4 regions of the Arthrobacter sp. Z1-9 genome follow, and region 3 is predicted to be linked to each of the others. Evidence: riboswitches for the same ligand, from Rfam matches in the RefSeq annotation. Region 3 holds a riboswitch; each other region holds the start of a gene.
The links. A riboswitch is a leader RNA that binds a small molecule or an ion and turns the genes downstream of it on or off. The one in region 3 is predicted to bind cyclic di-AMP.

Region 1 (3,958 bases), 130 kb from region 3:
AATTTGCCGCCCGCTACGGGCTGGACATCGAGGAAATACTCCGGACCTCGCACGGTGTCCAAGCCGGCGATACCGTCAGGCGTTTTGCGCCGCCGGGGGCAGACGTGCTGGCGCTGACAGCGGAACTCGGTGCCATGGAACGCGTCCGGACCGAGGGCATCCTGCCCCTGCCCGGAGCAGCCCGGCTGCTGGCCGCCCTGCCGGCGGACGCCGTCGCGCTGGTGACCTCGGCTGACCGCGTCCTTGCTGACGTCCGGATGGGGGCAGCGGGGCTGGCCATGCCGGCCACGGTGGTGACGGCAGAGCTTGTCACCCGGGGCAAGCCGGATCCCGAGGGGTACCTGAAGGCCGCTGCCGGTCTTGGGGTGGATCCTTCGGAGGCAGTGGTGTTTGAAGACGCTCCCGCCGGCATCGCAGCCGGCGTGGCGGCGGGCATCCCCACCGTAGCCGTGGGGCCCAACACGGGAGCGCTGCCGGCGGGGGTGCTGCACATTGCTGATTACAGTGCCGTGACCGCCTGCGTGGACAAGGACGAGGACGGCCGGACGGTCATTTCTTTCCGGCTTTGAGGTCCGCCACCACTTTGGCGATGCGCCGGGCCCGGGTTTCCGGCGTTTTGGCTTCACCCAAGGGTTCAACGTACCGCCGCTGGGAGCTGTAGCCCAGGGTCGCGTAGAACTCCTGCGCCGCCGGCTCCGCCGCCATTGCAGCCGCAAGATCCTCCGGAATCTCAATGATGCGCGGCTGCGTGTCCAGTTCCAGGGTCACTTCAACGGTGTCTCCCGCCTGCACACCGACGAACTCCCTGTTGGCTGCGCTCAGCGAAATGAGGTTCTGGCCGCCCATCACAGCGATGCTGCTGCGATAGCTCTTGCCGTTGACGGTCACCACCACAGGCGGCCGCCTGCCGGCTCCCAGCTCCGCAACAACCTGCTGGGGGACTTCGATGCCGGTTTTATTGCCGCTGCCCTGGATGGTGGTGGTGAACTTCATGCATCACAGTATGCCGGGCGGCCGGGCCCTCCAGAAGGTCCCGGACCTCAGCAGCCGGCTGTTGTACTACCCGCGTGTTGTAGCACTCGCGTGTTGTAGTACCGCACAAGCCATTACGGGTTAGTACCAGTTATTCGACAGGTGGAAGTTCAACGCACCGCACGGCGACTGGTAACGCTCCTGGATGTAGTTCAGGCCCCAGTTGATCTGCGTGCGGTAGTTGGTGAGGTAATCCGCGCCGGCGCTGGCCATCTTCTCGGCGGGCAGGGACTGCACGATGCCGTAGGCGCCGCTGCTCGGGTTGGTGGCCGTGGTGGTCCAGTCCGATTCCTTGTTCCACAGGGTTACCAGGCACTGCATCTGGTCAGGAGCCCAGCCGTAGTTCCCCAGCTGGCCGGCGGCGTACGCCTGGGCGCCGGCGGGATCGTTGACCGCGACGACGGGCGCAGGCTCGGGGGCAGGTGCCGGAGCGGGCTCGGGAGCGGGTGCTGGAGCCGGCTCAGGGGCGGCAACCGGCGCGGGCTCGGGGGCCGGAGCAGGTGCCGGAACCGGTGCGGGCTCTGCCGCTTGCGGGGCTACAGCTATTTCCGGCGCGGCGGGCTCAGGCGCCGGATTGGACGTAATCTCGCTCTTCTCGATGCTGAGGTTCGACTGCGCCTGGGCGGCCTGCGTTTCAGTGGCCGCTCCACGGATACTGGTTTCCGTAGCCTGTCCCGCGGCTCCCACTCCAACGAGGAGTGCGCAGGATGCGGCAATAACAGCGGCGCGTTTGCCGAAGGAAGGAATTGTGCCGGTTTCCGGTCCAGCGTGCGGTGCAGAACCGTTTTTTGGACGTGGTTTTACCAGGTTTTTGAACATGATGAATCGCCTCTCACACCTGCGGAGTTAGCTGTCGGGTTCGGATGAGGGCATCCGGCCACACGGAAAGATCACGTGCTGGCTTAACCCCAAGGGCAATCAGTGCCCGGGACGGTGGGTCCCCCGCCTCTGCCTATGTTCAAAGGGAATCCGGGAAGTGGCAGAGCTTGGCGTCATCCGGATATGCGGTTCGAACACGAACTGCACCCAATCGACGGTACAGGAATACGGCGCCTGAGTCACATTTTGGTAACAGAGATCACGACGGCGGCGCGTCGCCTTGCTGCCCCGTACGCGCCAGCGGGATCTGGACGGCGAACTGTGTACGCCCTGGTTGTGATGTCACCGTTACCGTTCCGCCGTGGGCCTCAACAATTGATTCGACGATGGACAACCCCAAGCCACTGGTGCCTTCTGCCGCTGAAGCGCCCGCTTGGTCTCCCGCGCCCTTCCGGGCCGCGTCTGCGCGGGCGAAGCGTGAAAAGGCGTGGTCCATAAACTCCGCCGGGATACCGCCGCCGTCGTCCGTTACCGTTACCAGCGCAGCACCTTCGGCCGTCACCCCAACTCCTGTAACAACCGTTGTTCCGGCCGGCGTGTGTTTCCGCGCGTTGGAGAGCAGGTTCATCAGCACCTGGCGCAGCTGCGACGCGTCACCGTTGACCACCACCGGCTCATTCGGAAGTTCCAGCCGCCAGGTGTGGCCGGGTGCCATAACCTTTTCATCACTGACGGTTTCGACCACCAGCTGCGTAAGGTCCACCTCGCTAAGCTTCAGCGGCTGGCCCTCATCGAGCCGGGCAAGCAGCAGCAGGTCTTCCACCAAGGCAGTCATCCGCTCCGACTGGCTCTGTACGCGGGCAAGGGACTTTTGGCCGTCCGGGGTTAAAGACTCCGTCATCCTCATCAGCTCGGTGTAGCCGCGGATGGCGGTCAGGGGAGTGCGCAGCTCGTGGGAGGCGTCGGCCACAAACTGGCGCACCTTTGTTTCGCTCTTCTGGCGCGCCTGCAGCGCGTTTGCCACGTTGTCCAGCATGAGGTTGAGCGCGTGCCCGACGCTACCCACTTCCGTCCCGGGATTGGAGTTCGACGGCGGCACGCGCACCGCGAGCGCCACCTCGCCGGCGTCCAGGGGCAGCTGCGATACCCGGGTGGCCACCTCGGACAGCTGTTCGAGCGGCTTCATGGTGCGGCGGATAAGGACGGTCCCCACCAGTCCGATCAGCAGCAGTCCGCCCAGGGAAACAAACACAAACGTCCACACAAGGGAGGCAAGCGTGCTTTCCTTGCCGGCAAGGGGGAGCCCGGTGACCAGGACATCGCCGAAGTTCGTTTTCACCGCTACCAGCCGGTAGTCGCCGTTCGAGAGGGTGCGTTTGACGGGTTGCGTGTCTGTAGCCAGCCCCAACAGGGCCTGCTTGTCCTCAGTGGAGAGGGGCGAACGGGTGGTGTCCGAGGTGAGGAAGCCGCCGCTGTTGACTTGGCCGTTCAGGATGCGCGCGTTCATGGTTCCGACGCTTTGGCCGCGGGCGTCCAGGGGGTCCCGTCCATTGAAACCGCCATTCGGAGGGCGGCCCGGATTATTGGACCGGTCTGCGGCCTGGTTCAGCTGTTCGTCCAGCTGGCGGGTCAGGAACGCATCCATGGAGGCATAGCTGGCCACGCCCACCGCACCGCAGATGGCGATCAGCAGGGCCATGGCGAGGAGGATGAGGCGGGTTCGCAAGTGCCAGGTGCCGGGTTTGAGCCAGCTCCGGCGGTGGGGATCAGCTGCCTGTTGTGGCGCCATGGTGCGCCTACTCGGCAGGCTTGATGACGTACCCGGCGCCGCGAACGGTATGGATCATGGGCGGGTGCACGGCGTCCACCTTCTTGCGCAGGTAGGAAATGTAGAGCTCAACGATGTTGGCCTGGCCGCCGAAGTCGTAGTTCCATACCCGGTCCAGGATTTGCGCCTTGCTGATGACCCGCTTGGGATTCTCCATGAGGTAGCGGAGAAGCTCGAACTGCGTAGCCGTCAGCTGCAGCTCCTCGCCTGCCCGGGTTACCTCGCGGGTATCCACGTTGAGCACCAGGTCGCCCACCACCAGTTCGGCCGTATCCATGG
Region 2 (3,958 bases), 1.3 Mb from region 3:
TTCCGCTCCCGCTCCTCCTCAAGCAGGATACGGAACCGTTCGTAGTCGGGCATGGCAAAAGCCTACGCGGGGTCAGGACCAGTTCCCTGCCACCCCGCGGTTCCAGGCGGGGCACGGCGAGCCCTGGGTAGCGCGCCGGCCAGTGGCACCCGGCTTTATAACGGACCGTGACACAGTTGGGAAGCTACGGCCTTTACAGGTGCTGGCCGAACCACGCGAGGGTATCGTTCCACGCTGCCGTGGCCTGGGCCTCGTTGTAGCGGTCGCCGGTATCGTTGTGGAAGGCGTGGTCAACGCCCGGGTAGACCGTCAGCTGATGGACAACGTCTGTTGCTGCCAGCGCATCCTGAAGCGCAGGCATCGCGCCCGTGATGCGCTGGTCACGTTCGGCATAAACGCCGAAGACTGCGGCCTTGATATCCGGCACTTTGGCCAGGTCGGGGGCGGGGCCGTAGAACGCAGCCGTGGCCTTCAACCCGTCCAGGTCGGTGGCCGCCTGCCAGGTGATTCCGCCGCCGAAGCAGTAACCGGTCATGGCGATTCGGCCGCCGTCCACGAAGTCCTGCCCTCGGAGGTACTCCAGTGCCGCGGCAAAGTCGGCAACGTGGCGCTGGGCACCCGCCTGGGTAAGGGCACCGGGAACAGCGTCGCGGTCCATGTTCGCAGTCCCGCCCTCACGGCTGAGCAGATCCAGTGCGAGAGCCACGTATCCGGCTTTCGCGAAGCGACGGGCAACATCTTCGATGTGGGGTGTCAATCCGCGGTTCTCATGGCAGATCAGCACTGCGGGGCTGCGCTCCCCCCGCTCCGGCCTGGCCTGGTACGCGCTGACTGAGGTTCCACCGGACGGAAACTGTACGGTCGCCGTCGCCATCCCCGGTGCACCCTCCGGTACGGAAAGCGGGCTCTTCGCCCCGGGCACGGCACCGGAACCGGCAGTCCCGGCGGCTGAGGATGTTGAAGGCTCCGGCGTAGGCATGGGGTCGGTGCTCCGCGGTACCTCACCGGGAGTACAGCCCACCAGCAGCATTGCCGCCGCGGCCGCCGCCATACTGCCGGTGATGAAGGCAACCCTGCGGGTGAAGGTCCGCTGGCTCAGCGCGCCGGCACGGTAGTCATCAAAAAATTCCTCGATCAGGTATTTCTCGTACTTGCCAAGCTGGGTCACTGTGCCTCCTCGCCGGTGCGGAACATCCTCCTCCGCGCCGCCCCTCCGGGCAAGGTCCCGCGGGCACTTTTCAACGCCCTTTATTACTTTGTGACCAAGAACACCGCCTGCGGCAGCGGCGCGCCTGTTTCGTCTCGTCAGGCCAGTATGGCAGCGAAATCTATTCGATGGCCAAATGCGATAGAACCGCCTCGTATGTTACCCAAATGTGACAATGCAGCAGGAAACCGGTTATGGTCTTCAGGTGTCCCTCTCAGACGGGACATTCCCGTCAGTATGCCGAGCCCTGCCACTGAACCGGGATTCAATCGCTTTCCAGCTGGCAGGGACGGGGGAACCAAGTTTCCGCGGCCTCATACGAGGCCTTGGGGTTAAGTCGATAGCACCTTCGTACTTTACGGAGTTGCTCCCGGCCGGGTATCTCCAACCCGAACCCGACAGCTCACCCCGCAGGCATGGGAGAGGCGATCAACCGTGTCAAAAAATTCCACCACCCCCCGTCACCGCGCGACTCCGGCCGGCTCCATTGCGCTCCAGGGCCTGGCTGTCTCAGCCAAGTCGCTTGGCCGCCCGGCGCTCGCCGTAGCCGCAGCTTCAGGCATTGCATTCGGTGTGGGAGCGCCGGCCCACGCAGGCGTCACCGGTCCGGACACCACTGAGACCACCAACACCCAGGCTTATGCAGCACCGGCTGCTGCAGTGGCTGCCCCCGCGGCGGCTGCAGCCAACGTGCACACGGTCGTCTCCGGCGATACCCTGGGCGCCATCTCGGCCGCCAACGGTGTAGCCCTGAATGACGTTCTGTCCGCCAACGGGCTGTCAATCAGCACGATCATCTTCCCCGGTGACCAGATCCAGATCCCCGGCGCCGGCTTCGTTGCCGCCGCTCCGGCCGCTGCTCCTGCTCCGGCTGCTCCCGTTGCTGCCCCGGCTAACACCGGAATGAACCTGTCCTACGCCTCCGTTGCGCCTGCTCCGGCACCCGCTCCGGCACCGGCACCCGCACCGGCCGCCCCGGGCACCGGCACCGGCGCAGCCATCCTGGCTGCCGCTTACGGCCAGCTCGGCGTCCAGCAGGACTGCACTGCCATGGTGGAGAAGGCTCTCCGCTCGGTCGGCAAGAGCGTCGGCGACCTCGCCCCCGGCCAGTTCTACCAGTACGGCTCCACTGTGGGCACCCCCGTCCCCGGTGACCTGGTGATCACCGCCGGTCACGTCGGCGTCTTCGCCGGCAACGGCCAGGTTGTCAGCGGTGGCGTGGACGGTTTCAAGACCGAAGTCCACTCCATCAGCTGGCTCGGCGGCGCTTCCTTCGTTCGCGTAGCGTAGTCACACCACCCGAACAGGGGCGGCAGACGGGATTGTTCCCGGCTGCCGCCCCTGTTGTGTTGTCCGGCTGTTTTGTCGGGTCCTTCCAGCAGGGAGCACTCAGGTGTGCCGTGGAGGCTCAGGTGCCGCAGAAGGTCTGGTAGCTGCCGAAGTCCTCCGGCGCCCCCTCGGTGTAGCGTTCGAGCCCCGGCCGCTCGTGGAAGGGTGCACGGACCACCTCCAGGAGCCGGGTGAACGGATCAAGGTCTCCCTCCGTTGCTGCGGCGAGCGCTTCCTCTACCAGGTGGTTGCGCGGTATGTAGGCGGGGTTGACCCGTTCCATCATGCCGGCGTCGGGTTGCAGGGCACGCCACCGCTCCGCCCATGCGTCAAAGGCAGCCAGGTCAAGGACCATTCCGCGGGCAGGGCGGATATCTCCCCTTGCCGCATGGCCCAGGTTCCGGAAGAACGATGTGTAGTCGAGTGGTCCGTCCTTCAAAAGAGCCACCAGCCCGTCCACCACTTCCGAGGCTTCCTCAGCCTCGGCACTTCCCGCCGGTGCCTCCGCTACACCCAATTTGGTTTTCATCCCGGCGAACCAGGCGTCGCTGTACTGGCGGCGGAACTTCCCCAGTGCCTCCACGGCAGGGGTTACGGCCTGTTCCTGGTCCTCGTGGAAGAGCGGCAGCATGGCCTCGGCCAGGCGGGCCAGGTTCCATTCGGCAATTACGGGCTGGTTGGCGTAGGCATAGCGCCCGCCAACGTCGATGGAGCTGTAGACCGCGGCAGGATTAAAGGCGTCCATAAAGGCGCAGGGCCCGTAGTCGATGGTTTCCCCGGATATGGTCATGTTGTCCGTGTTCATCACGCCGTGGACGAATCCCACCAGCATCCACTGGGCCACCAGCGATGCCTGGGCGGCCACCACCTTTTCGAAGAGCGCCAGGTAGGGGTTCTCTGCCTTGGCGGCATTCGGGTAGTGGCGGCTGATCGCGTGGTCCCCCAACCGGCGCAGGAGGTCCACGTTTTCGGTGGCCCTTGCGTACTGGAAGCTGCCCACGCGCAAGTGGCTGCTGGCCACCCTTGTCAGCACTGCCCCGGGAAGCATCGTGTCGCGGCGTACCGGCCGGCCGGTGGCCACCACCGCCAGGGACCGCGTTGAGGGGATGCCGAGGGCGTGCATGGCCTCGCTGACGAGGTACTCCCGCAGCATGGGTCCGACGACGGCCCGGCCGTCCCCGGCGCGGGCGAACGGTGTGCGGCCCGAACCTTTCAGGTGGACGTCCCGGAGCCTGCCTTCCACGTCGGTTACCTCGCCGAGAAGAAGGGCACGGCCGTCTCCCAGCAGGGGCGAGTAGCCGCCGAACTGGTGGCCCGCATATGCCTGGGCAACCGGCGTTGAGCCCTCCGGAACGTGGTTTCCCAGGAGGAGCCTTACCCCCTCCGGGGACCGGAGGTACTCCGGGTCAAGCCCCAGCTCCC
Region 3 (3,958 bases):
CCAGGGAGTTGGTGACCAGCATGGTGCAGTCCTGCATTACGCCAAGCTGGGCGTAGGCGGCGGACAGAATGGCTGCACCCTTGCCGCTTGCCGAAGCGGGAGCTGCGGGGGCTGCTGCAGCCGGAGCCGTGGCGGTCACCTTCGCGACAGCGGCGGTCTTTGCGGCCGGAGCAGGAGCGGGAGCCGGAGCGGCTTCCTGGACCTCAACCTCGGGCTCCGGAGCTTCAACAACGGGAGCAGGCGTGGTGGTCACGGCAGGCTTCTCGAAGGAGATGGCAATGGTCGAAGCAGCCGAGATCGGAGCCTCAACCGTTGATTCAACTTCCAGCGTGGAGGCCGGAGCGGAATCACGCTGGACGTTGGCATCAGCAGCGTTGGCCGCGAGGCCGCTGGTCAGGACCAGGCCGGAAGCGGCTGCGATGACAGCTGCCTGGCGTCCTACGCCGCCGGCGTTGTCGCCGACAGCCTTGGCAATGATGGCGAGCGAGTTGGTTTTGGTGACCTCGGCGCGGTGCCGTGCGGTTGCACGAGTAGTCATCAGTTCTCTCTTTCGTTTGCCTTAGGCCGCATGTAGGCAGCCATAGGTGTTTGGACGCGCCGGCATCTTGGGGGTACGCCGGCACGCCCCGAACGGGGATGTGTGGTGATTTAGCGAAGAGCGTGTTTGGGCAAAGAAAAAGCCCTTGGACCGTGGGGTCGAAGAACTAGTTCATCGTGAAGAATGCGGAGGAGCCGGTAGCGGCTACCGAGTGCAGCAGCGTTCCCTGGGAGGGGTTCAGGGCGCTGATCATCATGCCGTTGCCGACGTAGATGCCGACGTGCGCGCCGCCGTTCTGCATGACCAGGTCACCCGGCTGCGGCGTGGAGGTGGGCTTCATTGCAGTCCACGCGTTGACACGGGGGATGCTGATCCCGGCCTGGGCGTAAACCCACTGGGTGAAGCCTGAGCAGTCCCAGCCGTTGGGGGTGGTGCCGCCCCAGACGTACGGGCGGCCGATGCCGGTGTAGGCGAGGCCGGCAATTCCGGAGGTGGAAGCGGAGGCTACTGTCTCTACGGCCTTTTCCGCAACGGACGCGGTGGAGGCAGTGGCAACACCCTCGTCATCGTCTGAGTCCGTCGACTGCGCAACTACCCGCTCAACAACGGGTGCCGGGGTGGTCGTAACCTCGGGGCGCTCGAAGGAAACCGTAGCCGTGGGTGCCGCCGTAACGGCCAGGACGGTCTCTGCGGATCCGGACTCCGTGGAAGCGGAGACACCAGCGGTGGTGTCCGCTGCGGTGGCCGGCAGGCCCATGGTCAGGATGAGTCCCGAGGCAGCTGCGATGACTGCAGCCTGGCGACCTACTGTCCCGGCATTGGCACTAACAGCCTTGGACATGGAGTCCAGGGGGTTGGTGCGAACCGTTTGCGCACGGTGGCGCGCAGAATTATGGCGTGAAGACACGAAGGTAGCCTCTCCCAATGCCTACGAGGTGAGCTGTCGGATTCGGATGGGAGTCACCCGGCCGCGCGGCTTCCTGGGAAGCTTGTGCGACTTAACCCCAAGGCCTTCGAAGAGCTGAAGGCCAAAATTGGTTCCCCCGCCCCTGCCAGACGATGAAATGCGAACGGACCTTGAGCGGTGGCAGAGTTAGGCAATCCGCACAAGAGCGTCAACTTCGGAAAAGTTGACGCGAGTTAGACGGTACAGCAGTTTTGACTGAATGTCACATTCAGGTCACGGGATGTCAACATCATGTGATAGCTCACCGTCATTTGACTAAAGCCAGCCGGTCGGGTCAACAACTTCGCCGTTGACCTGGACCTCGAAGTGGAGGTGGCAGCCCGTGGAAGCTCCTGTGGTCCCGCTGAGGGCCACAACGTCACCGCGGGAGACTGTCTGCCCCTCCTTCACGCTGAAGGACGACAGGTGGTTGTAGGTGGTTTCCAGGCCGTTGCCGTGATCCACTACGACGCGGTTGCCGCCGCCGTACTGGTGCCAGCCGGCGAATGTGACCGTTCCAGTGGCTGCGGCCAGAACAGAGGTGCCGCACTGGGCCACGTAGTCCTGTCCGCGGTGGAAGTCCCCGGAGCCTCCGGTGATCGGACTGACCCGGTAGCCGAACGGGGAAGCAGTGCTCAAAGCAGCGAGCGGGGCGCCAAGACTTCCTGCGGAGGCGGCGGGGGTGATGGCGCCCGCGGACTGGGCGCTGAGCAGCTGCTTCAGCTTGCCGTCCGGGTCCGCCTGCGTGACCACAGCGGAGCGGCTGAAGTCGATTTGGGCCCCGGCTTCCGCGGAAACCTGGGGCTGGGGCACAACAGCGGACGCAGCAACAGGAGTGGATCCGGAGGCATCTGTCGCCATCACGGGGCTGGTGGCCGGTACGGTCACGGTGAGTACCAGTCCGGTCGTGGCCAGGGCGATTCCGGCCTTCTGGCCGATCCCGCTGGCAGCAGCGAATTCTGTGACCTGACGGAAGGGACCCCGACGGCGGCGCGCATCACGGTGCGGATCGCGGGGGCGCTCCGAGGTGATGACTTCGACAACACGCGGTGTCGAAGCAGGGACCGCCGCGCGGCGGCGTCCCCTGGAATTCTGCATGGACAAGAAGGGTTCCTCTCTGGAAAGCCTGCGAAGTTAGCTGTCGGATTCGGGTCAGAGAGTTCAATGACCCGGTCCGCCGTAAGCAAGCTTCGGCACAGAGGTATCCCCGGAGGAATCCTTCACTGGAAGAGGCTTGCTGCTGACGGACTTCACCCCAAGGCAGTCCCCCGCTGCCGCTTGTGGTTCCCCCGCCTCTGCCAGTTACGACTCGTGCTCCTGATCCGCTGGCAGAGCTCGGCTCCAGATCAGGTAACTTTTTATTATCTACGCTTGGTTCAACTATAGATGCTTAAGCCCGAAAGTAACAATTCCGTTATCTTTGCGTAACGCACTTCACACCGGGTATGGCACCAGCTCAATGCCTTCTAGCTGAGCGCCACAAACACGTGTGCGGCAACCTCCGGAGGCAGCTCCAGCGCACCCTCGATCCCCGGAACCCGGACCGAGATATAGTCGCCCACCCGCTCCAGGGACACAGCGGCGCCCGGCCGGATGCCGCCCTCATCAAGCTGGGAGAGCAGCTCGGGTTCCACCTGGATGGGCTCGGCAAGGCGGCTGATGGTCACCACGGAGGCTGGCCCGTAGGACTTCATCGCCTCCAGAAGGCTCATCGCTCCGTCGGCGAAACCCAGGGACGATACCCCGCCCAAGGCAGCAAGGCCCGGAATCGGATTCCCATAAGGAGACTCTGTGGGATGGTTCAGCAACTCATAAATGCGCCGTTCCACCCGCTCGCTCATGACGTGCTCCCAGCGGCAGGCTTCGTCGTGGACATAGGCCCAGTCCAGCCCGATCACATCGGCCAGAAGTCGTTCAGCCAGGCGGTGCTTGCGCATCACTTCCGTGGCACGCTTCCGGCCTGTCTCCGTGAGCTCCAGATGGCGGTCGCCGGAGACAACCACCAGGCCGTCGCGCTCCATACGCCCGATGGTCTGGGAGACGGTGGGACCGGAGTGGCGCAGCCGCTCGGCGATACGCGCACGAAGGGCAACGATGTTCTCTTCCTCGAGCTCCAGAATGGTCCGAAGGTACATCTCCGTAGTATCGATCAGATCCGTCATCCAGCTCAGCTCCTCGAGCACAGTACCTAGCGTTGTCCCACCGTATCGCCTTCACCGCGACGTAGTCCGTGGAAAAGCTTAGCCTATTTTGACTTTGTCCTAATAGTTCACCTGGACGGGAGCGGGGCGTCTCATTGGCTGGACTATGACGCTTCCGGTTCCCGCCGATACAGCGGTTCAGGCAGAATGAGGAAGGCCCCTGGCTGCAGTCGTCGACGGCTGCCGGCCACCAACACCCGTCCGGACCAAAGCCATGTCCACGCCGAAATTGGAGCACCCGTGAGCGAAACCAGCATCACTATTCCCGCCGAC
Region 4 (3,958 bases), 1.0 Mb from region 3:
AAAGGGAGCTCGTATGGGACTGCTGGACAACAAGACCGCCATCGTCACCGGATCATCGCGTGGCATCGGCGCAGAAGTGGCGAAGATCCTCGCCGGCCAGGGTGCCGCCGTCGTGGTCAACTACCGCCAGAAGGCGCCGCGCGCCAACAAGGTTGTGCAGGGAATCGAGGCCGCCGGTGGGCGTGCCGTCGCCGTGGGGGCCGACCTCACCACCCAGGAAGGCGTTCAGGCCCTGGCCTCCGCCGCCATGGAAAACTTCGGCTCGCTGGACATCCTGGTGCTGAATGCCTCCGGCGGCATGGAAACCGGCATGGGCGAGGACTACGCGCTCAAGCTGAACCGCGACGCCCAGGTCAACATGCTCAACGCAGCCGTGCCCCTGATGAAGGAAGGCTCCCGCGTGGTGTTCGTCACCAGCCACCAGGCCCATTTCATCAATACCGTGCCCACCATGGAGGCTTACGAGCCCGTGGCCCGCAGCAAGCGTGCCGGCGAGGACGCACTGCGCGAACTCGTTCCCGGCCTCGCCGAAAAGGGCATCACCCTGGTGGTTGTATCCGGCGACATGATCGAGGGAACCGTCACCGCAACGCTCCTTGACCGCTCCACCCCGGGTGCCATCGAAGCGCGCAGGGCAGAAGCAGGCAAGCTGTATTCCGTGGAAGAGTTCGCTGAGGTGGTGGCCAGCATGGTTACCGCCGATGTCGAGTCCGGCCACACCGAATACGCAGGCGGCGCCGACTACTTCGGCAAGGGCGCCGGCCAGGCCAGCTAGGCCCCGCAACGCAATGCGAAAGAGGCCCACGCCGTCAGGGGAATGCTGAGGGCGTGGGCCTCTTTCGTCTCCTAAGCGGGACTTAGACGCCTGCGACGTGGCGGACGGCGTCGAGGTACGGCATGTTGACGGCGGCGTCGGCCACGGCGCGTACGGCAGGCTTGGCGTTGAACGCGACGCCGATCCCGGCGGCGCCGAGCATGTCAAGGTCGTTGGCGCCGTCGCCCACGGCCACGGTGTGCTCGAGGGCGATGCCTTCGGCGGCTGCCCATTCGCGCAGGTACTTTTCCTTTGCCGCCCGGTCCACCACGGCGCCCAGCACCTTGCCGGTCAGGGCACCGTCGACGATTTCCAGCTCATTCGCCTGCCAGTAGTCCAGGCCCAGCTCTGCGGCAATCGGCTCCAGGATCTGGTTGAACCCGCCGGAGACCACAGCCACCACATGGCCCGCGGCCTTGAACGCTGCCACGAGTTCGGCGGCCCCCTCGCTAAGTTTCACTTCTTCACGGACGGAACGGACGACGTCGGCCGGCAGCCCTGCGAGCACCTGCACCCGGGCGTGAAGGCTCTGGGTGAAGTCCAGTTCTCCGCGCATGGCAGCTTCGGTGACGGCAGCCACCTCTTCGCGCTTCCCGGCGTAGGCGGCGAGGAGTTCGATGACCTCCTGCTGGATCAGGGTGGAGTCCACGTCCATGATCAGGAGTTTGCGTTCTGCCGAGCGGAGGCCGTTGGGGACCAGGGCGGTGTCCAGTCCCGCGATCGAGGACCCGGCGACGGCGTGGCGGAGCGCCGCGATTCCGGCCGCGGTGGCGTCCGGAAGCTGAAGTTCAGCCACATGGACCTGGTACCGCTCGTCGCCAAGGTCCGTTTCGGACAGCAGGGCGGCCCCTTGTCCAGTGAGGACGGAACGCAGCTGCTCCAGCCCGGTTGGGGTCACATTCAGGCCATAGCTGACGGCGGTCACGTTCGAAGTCATGCCTGCAATCTTAGTCAGCGGGGGAGCGGTGCCTTGAATTCATTGCACGACGGCTACCCTGCCTGCCATTTCGAGCTACAACTTTCCCCCTGCCGTTATGCAAATGTGACAGATGGGGCTCTTGTGACGTAGGGTCTGAAGCCGTGCCGGTATTTCCTAATACGGCACTCCTGAGCAGACTTGCCTAACTCTGCCGCTGCCCGGGATCCGTTCGCAAAATCGTCCGGCAGAGACGGGGAACCCAATAACGGCCTGCTTCCGGCAGTCCTTGGGGTGAAGCCGTGCCTGGTGCCTTCGTGCACCATCACGGCCGGGTGTCTCCCATCCGAATCCGACAGCTAACCTCGCAGGCAGTGGGAGAGGCTCTCTTATGCCCAATGGCAAAGCTCACGGCCGCCGCCGCGCGGTCCCCGTCCACACCAGCCCCCTGGCGGTCCTGTCCAAATCAGTCGCCGGCCACGCCGGCGGTGTAGGCCGCCAGGCCGCCGTCATCGCAGCCGCTTCCGGCCTCGTCCTGACCAGCGGCATCGCCGCCCAGGCAGCAGACGCCCCAACCCAGCGCGAAGCCGAGCCGGCCTCGAACCTGGAAGTCACCAGCCAGGTACAGACCCCGCTCAGCGCAGACGCCACGGTGCAGATCTCCTTCGAACGTCCCGCCGTCAAGACCACTCCTGCCCCCGTCGTGGAAGCCCCCAAACCGGTCGCCGTCGAGATCCCCAAGGCCGTCGTTCCTGCGGCGTCTGCTGCGGTAAAGACACAGGCCGCTGCGCCGGCAAAGGCCCAAGTCACCGTCACCCCGGCTGCTGCCGCTCCCGCTGCCCCCGCTCCCGCCCCGGCAGCAGGCGGAATCAACGCCATCATGGTTTCCTCGGCATACGCCCAGATCGGCATGATCCAGGACTGCACACGACTGGTCGAAAACGCCCTGAATGCTGCAGGGATTCCCGTCGGTGACCTCGGGCCGATGCAGTTCCTGAACTACGGCACCGTCGTCAGCGATCCCCAGGCCGGCGACATGGTGGTCCAGTCCGGCCACGTGGGCATCTACGTCGGCAACGGGCAGGTTCTCAGCTCCGGCCTGAACGGCAGGAACGAAACCGCCGTCCACCCCCTGACCTGGATGACCTCCAAGGGCGCCGTCACCTTCGTCCGCGCCGGCTAAACAGACTGAATAAAACTGATGAAGGCCGGTGATTCAACGCCTTGGGGGCGATGAATCACCGGCCTTCAGCATGTCTGCGGAAACAGGGGTTTCTCCTGAAACCATGCCGTCACCTGTGACTGCCCAATGACAGACTGTCCCGATGGAGTGGACGCGCGCGAAGGACTGGCTGATCGGTGCACTTGGGATGCTCCTCGTCCTGGGGCTCGCGGCTGCGGTCCTTTGGTGGGTAGTGAGCGAGCCGGCCGCGGGGGAGGCAGGGCCTGTGCCGTCACCGACGGCGGGCGCCGAACGTATGCCCGATGCAGGGCCTCCCGCTGACCTGCGCGAGGACGAGGTGTGGCTGGCCGACCTTTCGCTGGATGCCGGGACAGTGGTTGCCGCGGGCTCGACGCTCCGCGACGTTCGGGTTGTGGGGCAGGACGTGACCACGGGCCCGGACGGGCCGGTCGCTTCCCGGCTCACTGTAGATGCCACCGTGCCCTTCGAGGTTGTCGCCGGGGAGCTTGGCAACGGGACCGAGGTCCGCGCCGCTGACGGCGGCCAGGCCATGGTGCTTCGCACCGTCGAGGCCTTGGGCCGTGAACTGCGTGTGATAGCCACCGGCACTGTCGAGGTTCAGGCCGGCAGGCTCGTCGTCGAGCCACGCTCGATTGACTTCGGCGGGCCGGATTTCCTCTCCGGCGCCACCGCCGCCGTCGTGCGGCGGCTCGTAACCATAGAGCATGACATTGAGGGCCTGCCCGAAGGCCTCGTGCTCCACGACGTCGCCGTTCAAGGTGACGGTTTCCGGGCCAACCTCCGGGGAGAGAACGTCCGGCTCGTCCGGTAACTTCACGCGTCCTGTCCGGGCACGACACCGGTTATCAGTCAGCCTCTTTTTTGTCCTAGTGTCTACTCCTATGAGTGATGTTCTGGAATTGGCTTCCGTTAGCGTTGTCCGAGGTAAAAAGACCCTGTTGGACAAGATCGACTGGGAAGTCAACGAAGGCGAACGCTGGGTAATCCTCGGCCCGAACGGCGCCGGCAAAACCACTCTTCTCCA

Region 1: linked by a shared signal. The riboswitch ahead of M1D93_RS04310 (aggregation-promoting factor C-terminal-like domain-containing protein) and the one ahead of M1D93_RS04910 (C40 family peptidase) in region 3 are both predicted to bind cyclic di-AMP.
Region 2: linked by a shared signal. The riboswitch ahead of M1D93_RS10730 (LysM peptidoglycan-binding domain-containing protein) and the one ahead of M1D93_RS04910 (C40 family peptidase) in region 3 are both predicted to bind cyclic di-AMP.
Region 4: linked by a shared signal. The riboswitch ahead of M1D93_RS09615 (NlpC/P60 family protein) and the one ahead of M1D93_RS04910 (C40 family peptidase) in region 3 are both predicted to bind cyclic di-AMP.

The regions. Positions count from the first base shown of each region.
Region 1 is NZ_CP096456.1:914,087-918,044, forward strand. It holds gene M1D93_RS04300 (HAD-IA family hydrolase) at 1-569, shown strand, start outside; gene M1D93_RS04305 (YdeI/OmpD-associated family protein) at 550-993, opposite strand; gene M1D93_RS04310 (aggregation-promoting factor C-terminal-like domain-containing protein) at 1,114-1,851, opposite strand; cyclic di-AMP (ydaO/yuaA leader) riboswitch at 1,857-2,017, opposite strand; gene M1D93_RS04315 (HAMP domain-containing sensor histidine kinase) at 2,111-3,640, opposite strand; gene M1D93_RS04320 (response regulator transcription factor) at 3,648-3,958, opposite strand, start outside.
Region 2 is NZ_CP096456.1:2,324,679-2,328,636, forward strand. It holds gene M1D93_RS10720 (TraR/DksA family transcriptional regulator) at 1-53, opposite strand, end outside; gene M1D93_RS10725 (dienelactone hydrolase family protein) at 194-1,168, opposite strand; cyclic di-AMP (ydaO/yuaA leader) riboswitch at 1,468-1,639, shown strand; gene M1D93_RS10730 (LysM peptidoglycan-binding domain-containing protein) at 1,643-2,497, shown strand; gene M1D93_RS10735 (protein adenylyltransferase SelO) at 2,616-3,958, opposite strand, start outside.
Region 3 is NZ_CP096456.1:1,048,374-1,052,331, reverse strand. It holds gene M1D93_RS04915 (NlpC/P60 family protein) at 1-538, opposite strand, end outside; gene M1D93_RS04910 (C40 family peptidase) at 705-1,379, opposite strand; cyclic di-AMP (ydaO/yuaA leader) riboswitch at 1,450-1,632, opposite strand; gene M1D93_RS04905 (M23 family metallopeptidase) at 1,761-2,582, opposite strand; cyclic di-AMP (ydaO/yuaA leader) riboswitch at 2,593-2,804, opposite strand; gene M1D93_RS04900 (metal-dependent transcriptional regulator) at 2,951-3,646, opposite strand; gene serC (phosphoserine transaminase) at 3,926-3,958, shown strand, end outside.
Region 4 is NZ_CP096456.1:2,089,575-2,093,532, forward strand. It holds gene M1D93_RS09605 (SDR family oxidoreductase) at 14-775, shown strand; gene serB (phosphoserine phosphatase SerB) at 858-1,751, opposite strand; cyclic di-AMP (ydaO/yuaA leader) riboswitch at 1,925-2,118, shown strand; gene M1D93_RS09615 (NlpC/P60 family protein) at 2,122-2,913, shown strand; gene M1D93_RS09620 (LmeA family phospholipid-binding protein) at 3,056-3,745, shown strand; gene M1D93_RS09625 (ABC transporter ATP-binding protein) at 3,816-3,958, shown strand, end outside.